DNA from 4 places in the Delftia sp. GW456-R20 genome. Region 1 is predicted to be linked to each of the others. Evidence: predicted binding sites of a transcription regulator. Region 1 holds the regulator's gene; each other region holds the start of a gene.
The links. The regulator FNR, encoded in region 1, switches genes on or off when oxygen is low (the NO sensors DNR and NnrR bind a similar motif). The targets are predictions, from matches to a motif close to TTGATNNNNATCAA.

Region 1 (4,207 bases):
ACTCGCGAAAGCCCAGCAGCCAGGCCTGCTCCATGGGCTCGAACAGCACGGCGCCCTGACACATGATGGCCATGATGACGGCGCGGCGCACCAGGTCGTCGCGCGACAGCGCCAGGCCCCGCACCACGGGCAGGTGGCTGGCGTCGATGGCGTCGTAGTACTCCTCCAGCGTCTTGGCGTTCTGGCTGTAGCTGGCACCCACCTTGCCGATGGCCGACACGCCCAGCGCAATCAGGTCGCAGTCGGGCTGGGTGCTGTAGCCCTGGAAGTTGCGGTGCAGCCGGCCCTGGCGCTTGGCCACGGCCAGCGAGTCCTCGGGCAGGGCGAAGTGGTCCATGCCCACATAGACATAGCCACCGTCCATGAACGCGGCGATGGAACGCGACAGCATGGCCAGCTTGTCGGCCCCCTGGGGCAGATCCTCGGCCGCAATGCGCCGCTGCGGCTTGAAGCGCTCGGGCAGGTGGGCATAGGCATAGAGCGCGATGCGGTCGGGCCGCAGCGCGTTGACCTGGGCCAGCGTGCGCTCGAAGGATTCGGGCGTCTGCTTGGGCAGGCCGTAGATCAGGTCCACGTTGATGGAGGCAAAGCCCAGCTGCCGCGCGGCCGCCACCAGCTCGAACACCTGCTCGGCCGGCTGCACGCGATGAACCGCGATCTGCACCTGTTCGTCAAAGTCCTGCACGCCGAAGCTCAGGCGGTTGAAGCCCAGCTCCTTGAGCACGGCCAGGCGCTCGACGCTGACGGTGCGCGGATCGACCTCGATGGAGTACTCGCCACCCGGCTCCAGCTTGAAATGCTCGCGCAACAGGCCCATCAGCGTGCGCAACTCGTCGTCGGAGAAGAAGGTGGGCGTGCCGCCGCCCAGGTGCAGCTGGCTGACGGTCTGGCCCTTGCCGCAATGGGCCGTATGCAAGGCCATCTCGCGCGCCAGGTAGTCCAGGTAGACGGCGGCGCGATCGTGGTGGCGCGTCACGATCTTGTTGCAGGCGCAGTAGTAGCAAAGCGACTCGCAAAAGGGCACGTGCACATACAGCGACAAAGGCGTGGCACGCGCTGCGGTACTCGATTTGCGTTGTTGCAGCGCCAGGATATAGTCCTCTGCACCAAAGGCCTCGACAAAGCGGTCGGCGGTAGGGAACGAGGTGTATCGGGGCCCCGGTACGTCAAAGCGACGCAGCAGCTCTGGGGTGACAGCGGTCATGGGTTTTTTCCTCTAATACCTCGACTGTGCCGCAGCACATCGGTCATGTCCTTGACTCATATCAAGAGTTGTTTGAGGGACTGCTGCGACAATTTGATCCAACTCATCGCAATCCACGAGGTCACCGCCGGCACGCTGTGTGCCGCTGATGTTTATCACTCCATGAACCTTCAGACCATCAAAGCCTCCTGCTCCAACTGCAACCTGCGCGAACTGTGCATGCCCATGGGCCTGGATGCCGAGCAGATGCAGCGCATCGACGACATCGTGGCCACGCGCCGCAAGGTCAAGCGCGGAGGCCTGCTGTTTCGCAACGGCGAGACATTCACCTCGCTGTACGCCATCCGCACCGGCTTCTTCAAGACCTGCGTGGCCACCGAGGACGGACGCGACCAGGTCACAGGCTTTCAGATGGCCGGCGAGATCATCGGCCTGGACGGCATCGTCAACGACCACCACACCTGCGATGCCGTCGCGCTGGAAGACGCCGAAGTCTGCGTCATGCCCTTCGACAAGCTGGAAGACCTGTCGCGCGAGGTCACGGCCCTGCAAAACCATGTGCACAAGGTCATGAGCCGCGAGATCGTGCGCGAGCACGGCGTGATGCTGCTGCTGGGCAGCATGCGCGCCGAAGAGCGCCTGGCCGCCTTCGTGCTCAACCTGGTGCAGCGCCTGCATGCGCGGGGCTTTTCCAAGTCGGAACTGGTGCTGCGCATGACGCGCGAGGAAATCGGCAGCTACCTGGGCCTGAAGCTGGAGACGGTGAGCCGCACCTTCTCCAAGTTCGCGGACGACAACATCATCGAGGTGCGCCAGCGCCATCTGCGCATCCTGGACACGGAGGCGCTCAAGCGCATCGTCAACAGCCAGCAGTGCCAGTGAGGCCGCAAGGGCGGCAAGCATTCATCCGCCAATGAACAAGGCCCGCGACAGCGGGCCTTGTTCATTGCAGCGGGCTCTCGCTCAGTCCCGCCCCAGCCCCTGCATGGCCAGGTCCGGGTCGGGCTCGGAGACCACGCCGTCGTTGAGATCGCGGGCCGATCGGCCCAGCATGGTGGTCATCAGGCTGGAGAGCATGGTCACGCCCCAGAAGGCGAAGAAGGCCAGCGTGTAGATGCCCTGGCGCGACCAGCCCAGGTCGCCGAGCCAATGCAGCTCCAGCGGGTCCACAAAGGCAAAAACCAGCATCTCCATCACGGCGGCTGCCAAAAAGGCAGGCCAGGCAATCCACATCCAGCGTTGGGCCAACATCAGCGATCTCCTTGTGCTGTCGAGGGGGCGCCTTCATTGTGCGCCGCGCCAACGCATGGCGCCAAGCCCCGCAGCGCCCTGCACGCCTGTAGGAAACCCTCACCCGTCGCGCATGCCGGAGATGCGATCCGCCATGCAAAAAGGCCGCGACTGCGGCCTCTTGCAGGGGTGCACGGCGATCAGCGGTCCGTGGGGTGATCGTGCGCGGGCGTGGCCGCATGGTTGCGGCCGGTGACGGCGGGCGCCATGCTCTTGGGCACTTCGCGCACGCCATCGGCACGCTCGTTGATCGTGATGCCGTTGCGGTAGTAGTCGGGGTCGATCACGGGATCGGCGCCATTGATGGCGATGATGGCCGTGATCACGGCAGCGACCACCACGGCCGCCGGGCCGGCCACCACCAGCCAGACATGGCCGAACTTCCACCAGGGCTTGCCGGCGTCGGGGTGCGAGGGAGCCTGCGCGGGCGCGGACACTGCGGGACTGGAAGACATGGGAAACCTCTTTCTTTCAGGCGGCAGGCGCGGACCGTGCCACGCCTGCCAGGAACATCACCGGGGCACCAGGAAGACGGCCTTTTCGGACGCGCGTCCCGCGCCCGAATGCACGGCATCGATATCGAAGAATACGGTGTGCGAGCCCGGCTCGGCCGAACCGTAGGGAATCTGCAGTCGCGCCGCAATGCCGCGCGTCTCGGCCGGGCCGACCTCGACTTCCTGCTCGGACGCCAGCTCCAGCCCATCGAGGCCATGGGCGCTGATGCGGTAGCGCTGGGCCTGCTCGGTGGCATTCATGATCTGCAGGCGGTAGACATTCTCCAGCTTGCCGCCAGCCACGATGCGCGACAGCGAGGCGCGGTCGCGGATCACGTCCACCTTGACCGACTGGCGCAGCGCCAGGCTCACGATCATGGCCACGCTCAAGCCGATCAGCACGGCCGAGTAGATCAGCACGCGCGGACGGAAGATGCGGCGCAGCACCTGGGCACGCCGCCACAGGCCGGCCATGGCGTTCTGCGTGGTCAGGCGGATCAGGCCGCGCGGGTACTCCATCTTGTCCATGATGGAATTGCAGGCGTCTATGCACAGGCCGCAGCCAATGCATTCGTATTGCAGACCGTTGCGGATGTCGATGCCCACGGGGCAGACCTGCACGCACATCTTGCAGTCGATGCAGTCGCCCAGGCCCTGGGCCTTGTAGTCCACCTTCTTGGTGCGCGGTGCACGCGGCTCGCCCCGGCCCGTATCGTAGCTGACGATCATGGTGTCCCGGTCGAACATGGCGCTCTGAAAGCGCGCATAGGGGCACATGTACTTGCAGACCTGCTCGCGCATGTAGCCCGCGTTGCCATAGGTGGCAAAGCCGTAGAACAGCACCCAGAACATCTGCCAGCTGCCCTGCAGCGCCAGCAGCTCGCCGCCCAGCTCGCGGATGGGCACGAAGTAGCCCACGAAGGTGAAGCCGGTCCACAGCGCAATGGCGATCCACAGCAACTGCTTGAGCGACTTCTTCCAGGCCTTCTCGAAGGTCCAGCCGTTCTTGTCCAGCCGCATGCGCGCGCTGCGGTCGCCTTCGACCTTGCGCTCCACCCACATGAAGATCTCGGTGTAGACCGTCTGCGGGCACGAGAAGCCGCACCACAGGCGCCCGGCCACGGCCGTGAACAGGAACAATGCCAGCGCCGAGATGATCAGCAGGCCCGCCAGGTAGATGAAGTCCTGCGGGTACAGCACCAGCCCGAAGAGATAGAAG
Region 2 (4,207 bases), on a different contig from region 1:
CGTTGCCGGGCACCAGGGGGCTCGACTCCACGATGGTGTGGCCCTTGGATGCGAAAAAGTCCAGAAAGCTCTTGCGAATGTCGGCAACGGTGAAAGTGGGTGTGCTCATGGTGTCTAGGAGTTCGGAGCGCGCACGCGGGGCGCTGTCCCTGGCGGGAGGGTGTCCCGTCGGGACCAACGCGCATTATAGGTTTGCCCCATGGTTGCGGCAGCGAGCCCTGCCTGGCCTCCATCACGCACGTGGCCAAAGAAGGCCTCTACTCCCATCTGCCCGCCCTTGAGCACGATCTCCAGCCCGTCACTGGCCGGTCCGCGGCGCCTGCAGCTGTGGGTGGCGCACCATCCGGGGCGCAGGGCCGACATTCTTGCGCTGGAGAAATGGCTGGTGCAGGAGATGAGGGAGATGGCTAGCACAGGCGATCTCGCCGTTCCCTGATCCCGCTCAGACTGCGCGCGATGGGCGCCCTGGATAATCGCCAGCCGGAACCACAGCAAGCACACCATGGCGCAACCACAGACACCCGAGCCCCATTCCAGCGAACCGGCCACCGCTGCCAGCGCCAACGGATCCGATCCGGCCAAACCGCCCAAGCCGCCAAAAAGCCGCATCGTGCCCTGGCTCATCGGCCTGCCCGTGGCCTTCTTCGCTGTGCTCATGCTGGCTGGCCAGTTGCTGTCCACGCCCGAAGGCGAGGCGCGCTGGGTGGAGCGCGAAACCATCAAGATCTGCCGCAAGGAAACCGCGCGGCCAGAGGCCGAGCGCAAGACGCAGCAGTTTGAATCGGTGCAGGACTGCGACAGGCTCGAATTCGACTTCAAGCAGCGCTACGGTGAAAACCCCTGAGGCGAAGTCACAACGAAAAAGGCCGGCAGAGCCGGCCTTTGATTTGCTGCGCCCGTTCAGTCGCGCGTCTCGATGGCGCGGTTGATGCCCAGTGCCGCCAGCGTGCACAGCGCGCCCGACAGCAGATAGATCCCCAGCGCCACCAGTCCGAAGCGCGAGGACACGCCCAGGGCCACCAGCGGAGCGAATGCCGCGCCCACCAGCCAGGCCATGTCCGAGGACAACGCGGCACCCGTGTAGCGATAGCGTGAGGGGAAGTTGGACGTCACCGTGCCTGCCGCCTGGCCATAGGACAGGCCCAGCAGGATGAAGCCGACGATGATGAACACGTTGTTCCCCATCGTTCCGCTGCCCAGCAGCCAGGGCGCCAGGAAGCTGAAGATGCCGATCAGGCAGGCCATGGTGCCCAGCGTGTTGCGCCGGCCCACACGGTCGGCCAGCCAGCCCGAGACCATGATGGCGGCAGCCGCACAGAAGGCGCCCACGATCTGCACCCCGAGCACATGGGTCACCGACTGGTCCGAATACAGCGAGATCCAGGAAAGCGGGAAGATGGTCACCAGGTGGAACAGCGCAAAGCTGGCCAGGGCGGCAAACGCGCCAATCACCACGTTGCGTCCCTCGTCGCGCATCAGCGGCAGCACGCCCATGGGCTCCAGCTCACGCTGCTGCAGCAGTTCGGTGTAGGACTGGCCCACGACCAGGCGCAGCCGGGCAAACAGTGCCACGACGTTGATGGCAAAGGCCACGCAGAAGGGATAGCGCCAGCCCCAGCTGAGGAACTCGTCGGCTCCCACATGGGCGTAGATGAAGGCAAACAGCCCTGCCGCGAGCACGAAGCCCAGCGGCGCGCCCAACTGGCCCATCATCGAATACCAGCCGCGCCGGTTCTTGGGCGCCGACATGGCCAGCAGCGACGGCAGGCCGTCCCACGAGCCGCCCAGCGCAATGCCCTGGCCTATGCGCAGCAGCGCCAGCACGATGATGGCGTTCACCCCCGCCTGCTGGTAGCTGGGCAGGAAGGCCATGCCCACGGTGCACACGCCCAGCAGAAACAGCGCCAGCGTCAGCTTGGTCGCCCGCCCCCAGCGCCGCTGCACGGCCATGGACAGCGCCGTGCCCAGCGGCCGGGCCACGAAGGCCAGCGAGAAGATGGCGAACGACATCAGCGTGCCGTCGAGCTTGGAAAGGTAGGGAAACAGCAGTGCCGGGAAGACCAGCACGCAGGCGATGCCGAACACGAAGAAGTCGAAGTACTCCGAGGATCGCCCGATGATCACGCCGACGGCGATTTCGTTGGGCGTGACATCTTCGTGGGTGTCGGCGCGGGACAGAGATTCTTTGCTCTCATAGCTTCCGCCCGGGAAGCTTGCAGTTGTGTCGAGGCCGCTCATAGATGGATGCTCCTTGTCTCGTCTCACTGACAGCTCTGTTCTACGCCCTCGCTTGATCTGGCGCAAGGCGGTTTCCACCTCGACCGGCCTCGGTGTTTGTCCTGCTGCGCGCGACGCGAAAATGCGGCCTCCGGACCGCCAGGCACCTGCCGTGCACCCGCCCAGGTAGCAGAAAGTTCCCGGCCTCCCCTTGACGTTGGACAAAATGTCCAATGGACAAATTTATACTTCGTAATACATTTGCCCGGATCTTGTAATCCGCGTTTCTATGTAAACGCGCTCTTGTTGCGCCCCTAGCATGCTAAAAATCAAGGAACTCCGTGGGCCTGCGTGGCTCACCGCGGCCGCTTTGACAGCCAGTCTCACTGGCTGCAGCAAAGCCGTCGTGCTCAACCCCGCCGGCGACATCGCCGCGCAGCAAGGCAACCTGGTGGTCACGGCCACCTTGCTGATGCTGATCATCATCATCCCGGTGATCATCCTCACGCTGCTTTTCGCCTGGAAATACCGCCAGTCGAACACCGAGGCCCACTACGACCCCGAATGGCACCACTCCACCACGCTGGAGCTGGTGATCTGGTCCGTGCCGCTGATGATCATCATCGCGCTGGGCGCCATCACCTGGATCAGCACCCACAAGCTGGACCCCTACCGTCCGCTGGACCGCGTCTCGGCCACCAAGCCGCTGAGCACCGATGTCAAGCCGCTGGAGGTGCAGGTCGTGGCCATGGACTGGAAGTGGCTGTTCTTCATCCCTGAAAAAGGCATCGCCACCGTCAACGAGCTGGCCGCTCCCGTGGATCGTCCCATCCACTTCAAGCTGACCGCCACCTCGACGATGAACTCCTTCTACGTGCCTGACCTGGCCGGCATGATCTATGCCATGCCCGGCATGCAGACCGAGCTGAACGCCGTGATCAACAAGCCCGGCGTGTTCCACGGCCTGGCATCGCACTACAGCGGCGCCGGCTTCTCGGGCATGACGTTCAAGTTCCATGGCCTGAGCAACGAAGAGTTCGATCAGTGGGTTGCCAAGGCCAAGTCCGAAGGCAAGGCCCTGACGCGCGATACCTACCTGAACCTGGTCAAGCCCAGCGAGCGCAACCCGGTCGAGCGCTTCGCCACGGTGGACGAAGGCCTGTACGACAAGGTGCTCAACCGCTGTGTCGAAGAAGGCAAGATGTGCATGCATCACATGATGGCCATCGACGCTGCCGGCGGCGAAGCCTATCTCAAGGCCGTGGGCATGAACCTGCCCCAGGATGTGTGCACGGTGCAAAACGCCGACCGCGTCGTGGCCTTCCTGGACCAGCGCGACGGCTCCGCAGCCGCTGCGCAGCAATAAGCAGTTAGCGGACGCGGACGACGGCCAGACCGCCGCCCGCTCCCATCACGACCTAAGAGACTCGATATGTCTGAACATACCTCCCCGGCACAGGCCCACTGGCTGCTGGGACGCATCACTTGGGACTCCATCCCGATGGCGCATGAGCCCATCGTGCTGGCGACCTTCATCGCCGTGGTGCTCGGCGGCCTTGCCGTGCTGGGCCTGCTCACCAAGTTCCGCCTGTGGGGCCCGCTGTGGCGCGACTGGCTGTGCAGCATCGACCACAAGAAGATCGGCATCATGTACATGATCCTCGGTCTGGTCATGCTGCTGCGCGGCTTTGCCGACGCGCTGATGATGCGCCTGCAGCAGGCCATGGCCTTCGGCGACAACCTGGGCTACCTGCCTCCGCACCACTACGACCAGATCTTCACGGCCCACGGCGTGATCATGATCTTCTTCGTGGCCATGCCCTTCGTGACCGGCCTGATGAACTATCTGGTGCCGCTGCAGATCGGCGCCCGCGACGTGTCCTTCCCGTTCCTGAACAACTTCAGCTTCTGGATGACCACGGGCGGCGCCGTGCTGGTGATGATCTCGCTGTTCCTGGGCGAGTTCTCCACCTCCGGCTGGCTGGCACTG
Region 3 (4,207 bases), 1.7 Mb from region 1:
GAGGACGCCGTGCGCGCATCCGCCAAGATCCTGGTGGAACAGCTCGCCGTGTTCGCTCAGCTGGACGGCGGCGATATCGCCAGCGTCTTCGATGCTCCGGCCGGTGGCCGTGGTGCCGCAACCGCCTTTGATCCCATCTTGCTGCGTCCCGTGGACGAGCTGGAACTCACCGTGCGTTCGGCCAACTGCCTCAAGGCAGAGAACATCTACTACATCGGCGACCTGATCCAGCGTACCGAAAACGAGCTGCTCAAGACCCCCAACCTGGGTCGCAAGTCGCTCAACGAGATCAAGGAAGTCCTGGCTTCCCGCGGTCTGACGCTGGGCATGAAGCTCGAGAACTGGCCGCCTGCTGGCCTGGAAAAGCGCTAAGCACTATAATTGCTGGCTCTCCTTTTTGGAGAGCCTCAGTGCCTCGGGCAGTACCTGATACGGCTGCTCGAATTAATCAACAACTTGCGCAAATTCGGTTGAGGCAAGCTGCAGATCCGGTAACGGGTCCAGGCTTGCATCCTTGTTTGCGCAAGCCCTAATTACATATTTTAGGAATAAAGCACCATGCGTCACGGTCACGGCCTCCGCAAACTCAATCGCACCTCTTCGCACCGCCTGGCGATGCTGAAGAACATGATGAATTCGCTCATCGAGCACGAAGCCATCAAGACCACCGTTCCCAAGGCCAAGGAACTGCGCCGCGTGATCGAGCCCATGATCACCCTGGCCAAGGTCGACACCGTTGCCAACCGCCGTCTGGCATTCGACCGCCTGCGCGACCGCGACAGCGTGACCAAGCTCTTCAACGAGCTGGGCCCCCGCTTCGCAAAGCGTCCTGGTGGCTACACCCGTATCCTGAAGATGGGCTTCCGCGTGGGCGACAACGCCCCCATGGCCTTCGTGGAACTGGTCGAGCGCGCTGAAGAAGGCGCCGCCGAAGCCAAGGCAGCTGAATAATCTGCTATAATTTTGGAATACCGCGCGATGGAGCAGTCTGGTAGCTCGTTGGGCTCATAACCCAAAGGTCGGAGGTTCAAATCCTTCTCGCGCAACCAAATTGAAAAGGGCTACGACAACTGTCGTAGCCCTTTTTCATGCCCTCGCGCCAGGGCAAAGGCCAGGCAGACAGCGCGGCATCAGCCGCCCAGCTGGTTGCCGATGCGCTGGCCCAGCCGCAGGCGCACGCGGTGGGCGATTTCCTGGGCGACCTCGGGGCTGAGCACTTCGCTGATGTGCAGCAGCTCGGTGTAGTGCATGTACAGAAGGCCGCGCAGGGTCTTGAATGCGGCCTCGTGCTCGGCGCCGCAGACGCTGGCGTCATTGGCCAGCACGCGCTCCACCACACCGGCCTGCAGCAGCGGGATCTTGCATATGACGGCGTGGCGGGCGATCTCCAGGTCGATCTCCTGGAGCCGGCATTCCCATTCCTCGGGCAAGAATCGGTTGGCTGGCATGTCGGCTTTTCTCCTTTTTTCACTGCATGGGTACACCGGGGCGAAAGGCACCCGGTCTGGGGATGCTGTCATGTGAGCGGGGCTCGGTGGCCTGGGTCGCCAGGTTTACTGGCCTGGCCTTGATGCCTGTCAAACTTCGGTGGCGCAGGCGCCCGCTGGAAGCCGGGCTCATGCTGCACTGCATCATGATGTCAGTCATGCGGCGCGGCCGCCAGTGCCCGTGCAGGCTGGTGGGCTTTTGCTCCCGGCAGGCCATGCTCTCTCGGCGCCGCTCCGGCAACGCAAAGGATCCACATGCTCGAGAAGATCGCCTCGCTGTTCCGCTATTTCAAGGCGGCCGTGCCGTTCCGGCTGGTGCCGGCACTGATTGCCACCGCCGTGCTGTTCGGCCTGCTGCTGATGCCCGTGCCCGAGGGGCTGACGCCCAAGGGCTGGCAGCTGGTCGCCATTTTCCTGACCACCATCGTGGCCATCATCCTCAAGGTCATGCCCATCGGCGTGATGGCCTTGATGGCCATCGTCATCGTCTCGCTGTCCCAGGTCACCTCCGGCTCGTCCAAGGGTGCCATCACCGATGCGCTGAGCAGCTTTTCCAGCCCGCTGATCTGGCTGATCGTGGTGGCCATCCTGATCTCGCGCGGCCTCAAGAAGACGGGGCTGGGCAGCCGCATCGGCCTGATGTTCATCGCCCTGCTGGGCAAGCGCACCATCGGCATCGGCTACGGCCTGGCGATCTGCGAGCTGGTGCTGGCACCGTTCACGCCCAGCAACACGGCGCGCGGCGGCGGCATCGTGCACCCGATCATGAAGTCCATCGCCAATGCCTTCGAGTCGGACCCGGCCAAGGGCACGCAGGGCAAGGTGGGCACCTACCTGGCCCTGGTCAACTACCACGCCAATCCCATCACCTCGGCCATGTTCCTGACCGCCACCGCGCCCAACCCGCTGGTGGTGGATTTCGTGGCCAAGGCCACGGGCCAGGCCCTGCACCTGAGCTGGACCACCTGGGCGCTGTACATGCTGCTGCCGGGCCTGCTGTGCCTGCTGCTGATGCCGCTGGTGATCTACCTGCTGTCGCCGCCCGAGCTCAAGGCCACGCCCAATGCCGTGGAGTACGCCCGCAGCGAGATGGCGCGCATGGGGCCGCTGTCGGGCAAGGAGCGCGTGATGCTGGGCACCTTCGGCCTGATGCTGCTGCTGTGGGCCAACGTGCCGCAGATGCTGTTCGGCCCGGCCTTCGTGCTGGACCCCACGGTGGTCGCCTTCCTGGGCCTGTTCGTGCTGATCATCACGGGCACCATCGACTGGGATGACGTGCTGTCCGAGAAAAGCGCCTGGGATACCCTGGTATGGTTCGGCGCCCTGGTCATGCTGGCCGAGCAGCTCAACAAGCTCGGCGTGGTGTCCTGGTTTGCCGTGGGCATGAAGAACGCCATCGTCGCCAGCGGCCTGGACTGGCTGCCGGTGGCGGCCATCCTGGTGGGCGTGTTCGTGTTCTCGCATTACCTGTTCGCCAGCACCACGGCCCACATCAGCGCGATGATGCTGGCCTTCCTGACCGTGGGTGCGCAGCTGATTCCGGCCGACTATGTCGTGCCCTTCATGCTGATGATGACGGCCGGCTCGGCCATCATGATGACGCTGACCCACTACGCCACCGGCACTTCGCCCATCATCTTCGGCAGCGGCTACGTCACGCTGGGCAACTGGTGGCGCGTGGGCGCGGCCATGTGCGTGATCGAGCTGCTGATCTTTGCCGTGGTCGGCAGTGTCTGGTGGAAGCTGCTGGGCCTGTGGTGAGGGCGGGCGCCCTCAAGCCGTGGTCCGTGGCTCGCCCAGCGACAGCATGAGCCGGTTGGCCCAGTTGAAGAAGGCCGTGCCGTGCAGCACATCGGAGATGGCGGCATCGTCCAGGCCTGCGGTGCGCAGCGCATCGATGTGGGCGGGCTCCAGCGCAGGCGGCGTCTGGGTCAGCGCCACGGCCGCCGTGACGATGGCATTCCAGCGCGGCCCCAGGTCCGTGCCCGGGCCTTCGTCGAGCAGGCGCTGCACGTCGCCGCCCCGGCGCGAGAAGTGCGTGGCAAAGCGTGCGTGCACCGAGGCGCAGTAGATGCAGCCATTGGCGCGCGAGGTGGCCGCAGCGGCCAGCTCGCGCTCGGCGCGCGGCAGGCCGGCGTCGGGGTTGTAGAAGATGTCCTTGTCGGTGCGCGTGCGTGCGCCCAGCGTGTCGGGGTCGCGCGCCAGCAGGCGGAAGTAGGGCGACTGCGCGCGTGAGGCATCGACCAGGCCTGCATGGTGGCGTTCGGTCAGCTCGCTTTCTTCCAGCGGCTCAATCCATGGCAGCCAGTCGAGTTGTTCCTGGGTGAAGACCTGGGGAGCGGCGGAGTTCGTTGAGGTCATGGCTGGGCTTGCAGGGTGGTGGGTTGATGGGCTGCCTGGGGCGCGGGGCGTGCAGCCAGCACGCGCAACCCCGCCACCACGCGGATCTGGAAGGACAGGAAGGACGCCAGCTGGGACAGGATGACGATGTCCGTCTCGCTCCAGCCCGCCTGTTGCAGCGCCCGCAGGGCCCCGGCGCTGGCGTCGCGCGGGTGGTAGGCCAGCAGGTGGGCATGGGCCAGCGCCGCGGACAGGCGCGGGCCCAGCAGTGCGGCGTGGGCCGGGTCCACGGCATAGGCGGGGCCGGGCTGGTCCTCGCGGCTCAGCGGGCCTGCCGGGTAGCTGCCGTAGGGGCCGTGCGGGCCGCTGCCGGCCTGCAG
Region 4 (4,207 bases), 1.7 Mb from region 1:
GACGGCGGCAGCTCGATCAGCACGCGCGTGCCCTCGCCGGGGCGGGAGTGGACATGGACCAGCGCCTGCGCCAGCAGGGCGCGCTCGCGCATGATGCCCAGGCCCACATGCAGCGAGTCCGGCGCAACGGCGGCGGGGACGAAGCCGCAGCCGTCGTCGCAGACTTCGAGGCGCCAGGGGTGGCGCCCCACGCGCAGCTCCACATGCCTGGCACCCGCGTGCTTGCGCACGTTGGACAGCGCCTCCTGCACCATGTGCAGCACCTGGATCTGCACGTCGGGCGCCAGCGGCAGGCCCTGGCCCGACATGCTCAGCGAGGTGGCAATGCCCGTCTGGTGCTCGAACTTGGACAGCGTGGCGCGCAGCGCGGCCTCGATGTCCTCGGCGCTGGTGCGCGTGCGGAAATGCACCAGCAGCTCGCGCACGTCGGCATAGCATTCGCGCACGCCCACTTCCAGCTCGCCCAGGCTGCGGTCGCGCGCCTCGTCGCGGCCCTTGGCCACGGCGTCGCGCAGCAGCTGGGTCTGTATCTTGAGAAAGGCCAGCGACTGGGCAATGGAGTCATGCAGCTCGCGCGCGATCAGGCCGCGCTCCTCGGCCACGGCGGCCTCGCGCTCCAGCGCCGTGGCGCGCAGGCTTTCCATGGCGCTGGCCAGGTGGCGCGCCATGGCGGACAGCAGGTCGCGCATGTCGTCCGTGAGCACCACGGTGGAGCGAAAGAACAGGTTGACCTCGCCCAGCAGGCGCTGCTGCAGTTGCACGGGGATGCTGACCACGGTCTGGAAGCCGGCCTCGCGGCAGTGGGGCAGCTGCAGGTCGCTGGCCGGCGTGATGGGGATCACGCGCAGCCGCGCCTGCTCGCGCGGCTGGCCGCACAGGCAGGCGCCCGTGTGCAGGCAGTGCTCCTGCACCGACATGGACTGGGGCAGGCCGTCGCCGGCCAGCAGCACGTAGCGCTCGTTGGCCTCGTCGGACCAGCGCACCGTGGCCGCATCGGCCTGGGCCGCCAGGCGGACCTGGCGCACAAAGCCTTCGGCCAGGGACTGCAGGCTGGCGGCCTCCGACGCCTGCACGCTGACCGCGTACAGCGCCTGCAGCTGCTGGTGCTGCACGTTGAGGCTGGCGGTCTTCTCGCGCACCTTGTCCTCCAGCTCGGCGTGCGAGCTCTGCAGCGACTGGGCCATGAGGTTGAAGCCGGCCGCCAGCTGGCCGAACTCGTCGTCCACCTCCACGCTCATGCGCGTGTCCAGGTGTCCGCGGCGCATGCGCTCCAGCGCCGAGCGCAGCTGGCCCACGGGATGCAGCACCAGCCAGTAGCTGGTGGCCATGAAGCTCACGGCCGCGATGATGGCCAGCGCCATCAGACACATCTGAAACAGGTGCAGGATGGCCGTCCAGCGCGAGAGCCGGTCCTCGATGGCCTCGACAAAGCCGTCCACCTCGCGCACGAAGGCATCGGCACTGCCCATGATGGCCTGCGCATCGACATGGTCCTCGGCCTGCCACTGCGTGCGCAGCGCACTCCAGTCGCCGCGTATGCGCTCGTAGCGCGCGCTGACCGCATCGCTCCAGGGCACGAACAGCGGCCGCGACATGTCGCCGCTGCGCAGCAGGTCCAGGCTGGCGTCGAACTGCCGTGCGCGCTCCTGCCACTGCGCTGGCGCCTCGTTCTGGCGCGCCATGGCCATGCGCACCATGCTCATGCGCAGCCGCCCGGCCTCGTTCACCGCCGCCGCGCCGCCTTCCAGCTGCCAGGCCACCCACAGCGTGAAACCAATGGAGGCCACGGCCGCGAGCAGGCAGGCTGCGCCCATGAGCAGCAGCTTGGTCGAAAGCGAGGGCTTGCCATGCATGGTTGCACTGTAGCCACGGCACATTTGCGCGTCTTGACCTGAATCAAGCGCCACCCGTTTGCGCCGTGCCCCCGCCCCGATTCCTAGGATCCTTTCAACTGCCCCCAACGCCCACAGGGCCTATGGCGTCCCCGGGCGAGGCCAGTGTTTAGCATGGGGCCATGCAAGTCCGCTCCATCCCCCGCCCCTTCATCCGCACCCCGCGCCTTGCCGGCCTGGCTGCGGCCGCATTGCTGGCGGCAGCCCTTGCCGGCTGCGCCAGCTCCTCCGCCCCGGCGCGGGACTGGACGCAGCAGTTGCAGCGCTGGTCCGACGCGCCCATCGTGCTGCTGGGCGAGCAGCACGATGCGGTCGCCCACCAGGCCTGGCAGCAGGCCACGGTGGAGCAGTTGGCAAAACAGGAGCGCCTGGCCGCGCTGGTGATCGAGATGGCGCCGCGCACGGGCTCCACGGCCAGCCTGGCGCGCGATGCCTCCGAGGACGCGGTGCAGCAGGCCCTGCAATGGCAGGACGCGGCCTGGCCCTGGCCGCGCTACCGCGGCGTGGTCATGGCCGCCGTGCGCGCGGGCGTGCCCGTGCTGGGCGGCAACCTGCCGCGCGCCGACATGAAGCAGGCCATGCGCAACGAAAACCTGGACACCCATTTGCCGCCCGAGGGCTGGCAGCGCCAGCTCGACGCCATCCGCGAAGGCCACTGCGGCCTGCTGCCCGACACCCAGCTGGCGCCCATGGCCCGCATCCAGCTGGCCCGCGACGCCAGCATGGCCGAGGTGGCCAGGGCCGCTGTCAAGCCCGGCAAGACCGTGCTGCTGGTGGCCGGGCGCGGCCACGTGCTGCGCGGCGTGGGCATTCCCAGCTGGCTGCCCGAGGCCGCAGGCGCCAAGGTGGCCGTGGCGCAGGCGGGGGAGACATCGGTGGCGCAGGCCTCGGATGTGGATTGGCTGCAGAAGACGGATGCCCTGCCCGCCAAGGACCACTGCGCCGAGCTGCGGGAGAAGTTCAGGAATCCGCCGGCGCCGCGGGCCGATGCGGGCTGAAGCCCGCTGATTCCTGAAGAGGTTGCGGCCGGCCTTGCGACCGGCCGGAAATCAGCGGTAGAAAGCTTCCACGGCGCCCTTGAGCTTGATCAGCAGGGGCCTTCCCTTGCGGTCCACCGTCTTGCCGGCCGGCACCTTGATCCATCCCTCGCTCACGCAGTATTCCTCCACATCGAAGCGCTCGTTGCCGTTGAAGCGGATGCCGATGTCGTGCTCGAACACGGCGGCCACATGGTGCGGGCTGCGCGGGTCGATGGACAGGTGGTCGGGCAGTGCGGGGCGATCGGCGGGTGCGTTGGCGTCGGTCATGGTCTTGTTCTCGCAAGAGGGTTCTGAAGAAAGCCGGTATTGTCCGCGCAATTCGCAGGCAGGCGCTGGCTGACAGGCTTTGGCGGCAGGCATCGTCATGCGGATGGCGGACGGGCGTCGTATGCTGCGCTCCATGCTGTCGCCAGAGCAACGTCAAACACTGAAGTCGGCCAAGCGCCTGCCGCTGGCGCTGCTGCTGTTCGTGGCGCTGGGCTTCGTGGCCTCGTCCGTGGCGGCGGGGCACTGGCAGCAGGTGCCGCTGTGGCTGGCCTGCATCAAGGCCGTGACCGAGGCCTCGCTGGTCGGCGCGCTGGCCGACTGGTTTGCAGTGTCGGCGCTGTTCCGGCGCATTCCGCTGCCCCTGGTCGGGCGCCATACGGCCATCATCCCGCGCAACAAGGACCGCATCGGCGAGAACCTGGCGAATTTCGTGCGCGACAAGTTCCTGGACGGCCCTTCGCTGGTGGCACTGATCGAGCGCCATGATCCCGCCCGCGTGCTGGCCGGCTGGCTGACCACGCCGGCCAACAGCACCCTGCTGGGGCGGCAGGTGGCGCGGCTGGCGCTGGCGGCGCTGGAGATGGTGCAGGACCGGCAGGTGGAGCGCTTTCTAACACAGGCATTCAAGGCCTTGCTGGCCCAGGTGGACCTGCCCCGCGCGGCGGCGGATCTGTTGTCGGGCCTGACCAAGGACGGCCGCCACCAGGCCGTGCTGGACGATGTGCTGGCCCGCGTCAGCGGCGTGCTGCGCGAGGCCGAGACCCATGTGCTGATCGCCCAGACCATCGTGCTGTGGCTCAAGCGCGAGCATCCGCTCAAGGAAAAGATGCTGCCCACGGACTGGCTCAGCGACAAGGGCGCCAGCGCCATTGCGGGCGCGCTCGACAGCCTGCTGCAGGACATCGCCAGCAATCCCGAGCACCACATGCGCAAGGCCTTCGACGCCTCCGTGGACCGGCTGGTCACGCGGCTGCAGTCCGACCCCGCCATGTCCGAGCGCGCCGAGCG

Region 2: a site for FNR is predicted at 2,429-2,442, ahead of cyoA (ubiquinol oxidase subunit II). Genes of this name have one in related genera too.
Region 3: a site for FNR is predicted at 1,568-1,581, ahead of A4F85_RS18840 (DASS family sodium-coupled anion symporter). Genes of this name have one in related genera too.
Region 4: a site for FNR is predicted at 1,887-1,900, ahead of A4F85_RS18550 (type IV pili methyl-accepting chemotaxis transducer N-terminal domain-containing protein). Genes of this name have one in related genera too.

The regions. Positions count from the first base shown of each region.
Region 1 is NZ_LWCN01000004.1:1,311,689-1,315,895, forward strand. Features, by position in the region: gene hemN (oxygen-independent coproporphyrinogen III oxidase) at 1-1,204, opposite strand, end outside; gene fnr (fumarate/nitrate reduction transcriptional regulator Fnr) at 1,367-2,086, shown strand; gene A4F85_RS11275 (hypothetical protein) at 2,168-2,455, opposite strand; gene A4F85_RS11280 (FixH family protein) at 2,635-2,949, opposite strand; gene ccoG (cytochrome c oxidase accessory protein CcoG) at 3,007-4,207, opposite strand, start outside.
Region 2 is NZ_LWCN01000003.1:95,300-99,506, forward strand. Features, by position in the region: gene alaS (alanine--tRNA ligase) at 1-109, opposite strand, end outside; gene A4F85_RS01710 (hypothetical protein) at 503-844, shown strand; gene A4F85_RS01715 (MFS transporter) at 901-2,238, opposite strand; gene cyoA (ubiquinol oxidase subunit II) at 2,537-3,583, shown strand; gene cyoB (cytochrome o ubiquinol oxidase subunit I) at 3,650-4,207, shown strand, end outside.
Region 3 is NZ_LWCN01000004.1:3,033,856-3,038,062, reverse strand. Features, by position in the region: gene A4F85_RS18860 (DNA-directed RNA polymerase subunit alpha) at 1-372, shown strand, start outside; gene rplQ (50S ribosomal protein L17) at 559-951, shown strand; tRNA gene A4F85_RS18850 (tRNA-Met) at 973-1,049, shown strand; gene A4F85_RS18845 (hypothetical protein) at 1,131-1,448, opposite strand; gene A4F85_RS18840 (DASS family sodium-coupled anion symporter) at 1,743-3,248, shown strand; gene A4F85_RS18835 (alkylhydroperoxidase domain protein) at 3,261-3,848, opposite strand; gene A4F85_RS18830 (CMD domain protein) at 3,845-4,207, opposite strand, start outside.
Region 4 is NZ_LWCN01000004.1:2,966,174-2,970,380, forward strand. Features, by position in the region: gene A4F85_RS18550 (type IV pili methyl-accepting chemotaxis transducer N-terminal domain-containing protein) at 1-1,853, opposite strand, end outside; gene A4F85_RS18555 (ChaN family lipoprotein) at 2,015-2,890, shown strand; gene A4F85_RS18560 (DUF3297 family protein) at 2,942-3,199, opposite strand; gene A4F85_RS18565 (DUF445 domain-containing protein) at 3,321-4,207, shown strand, end outside.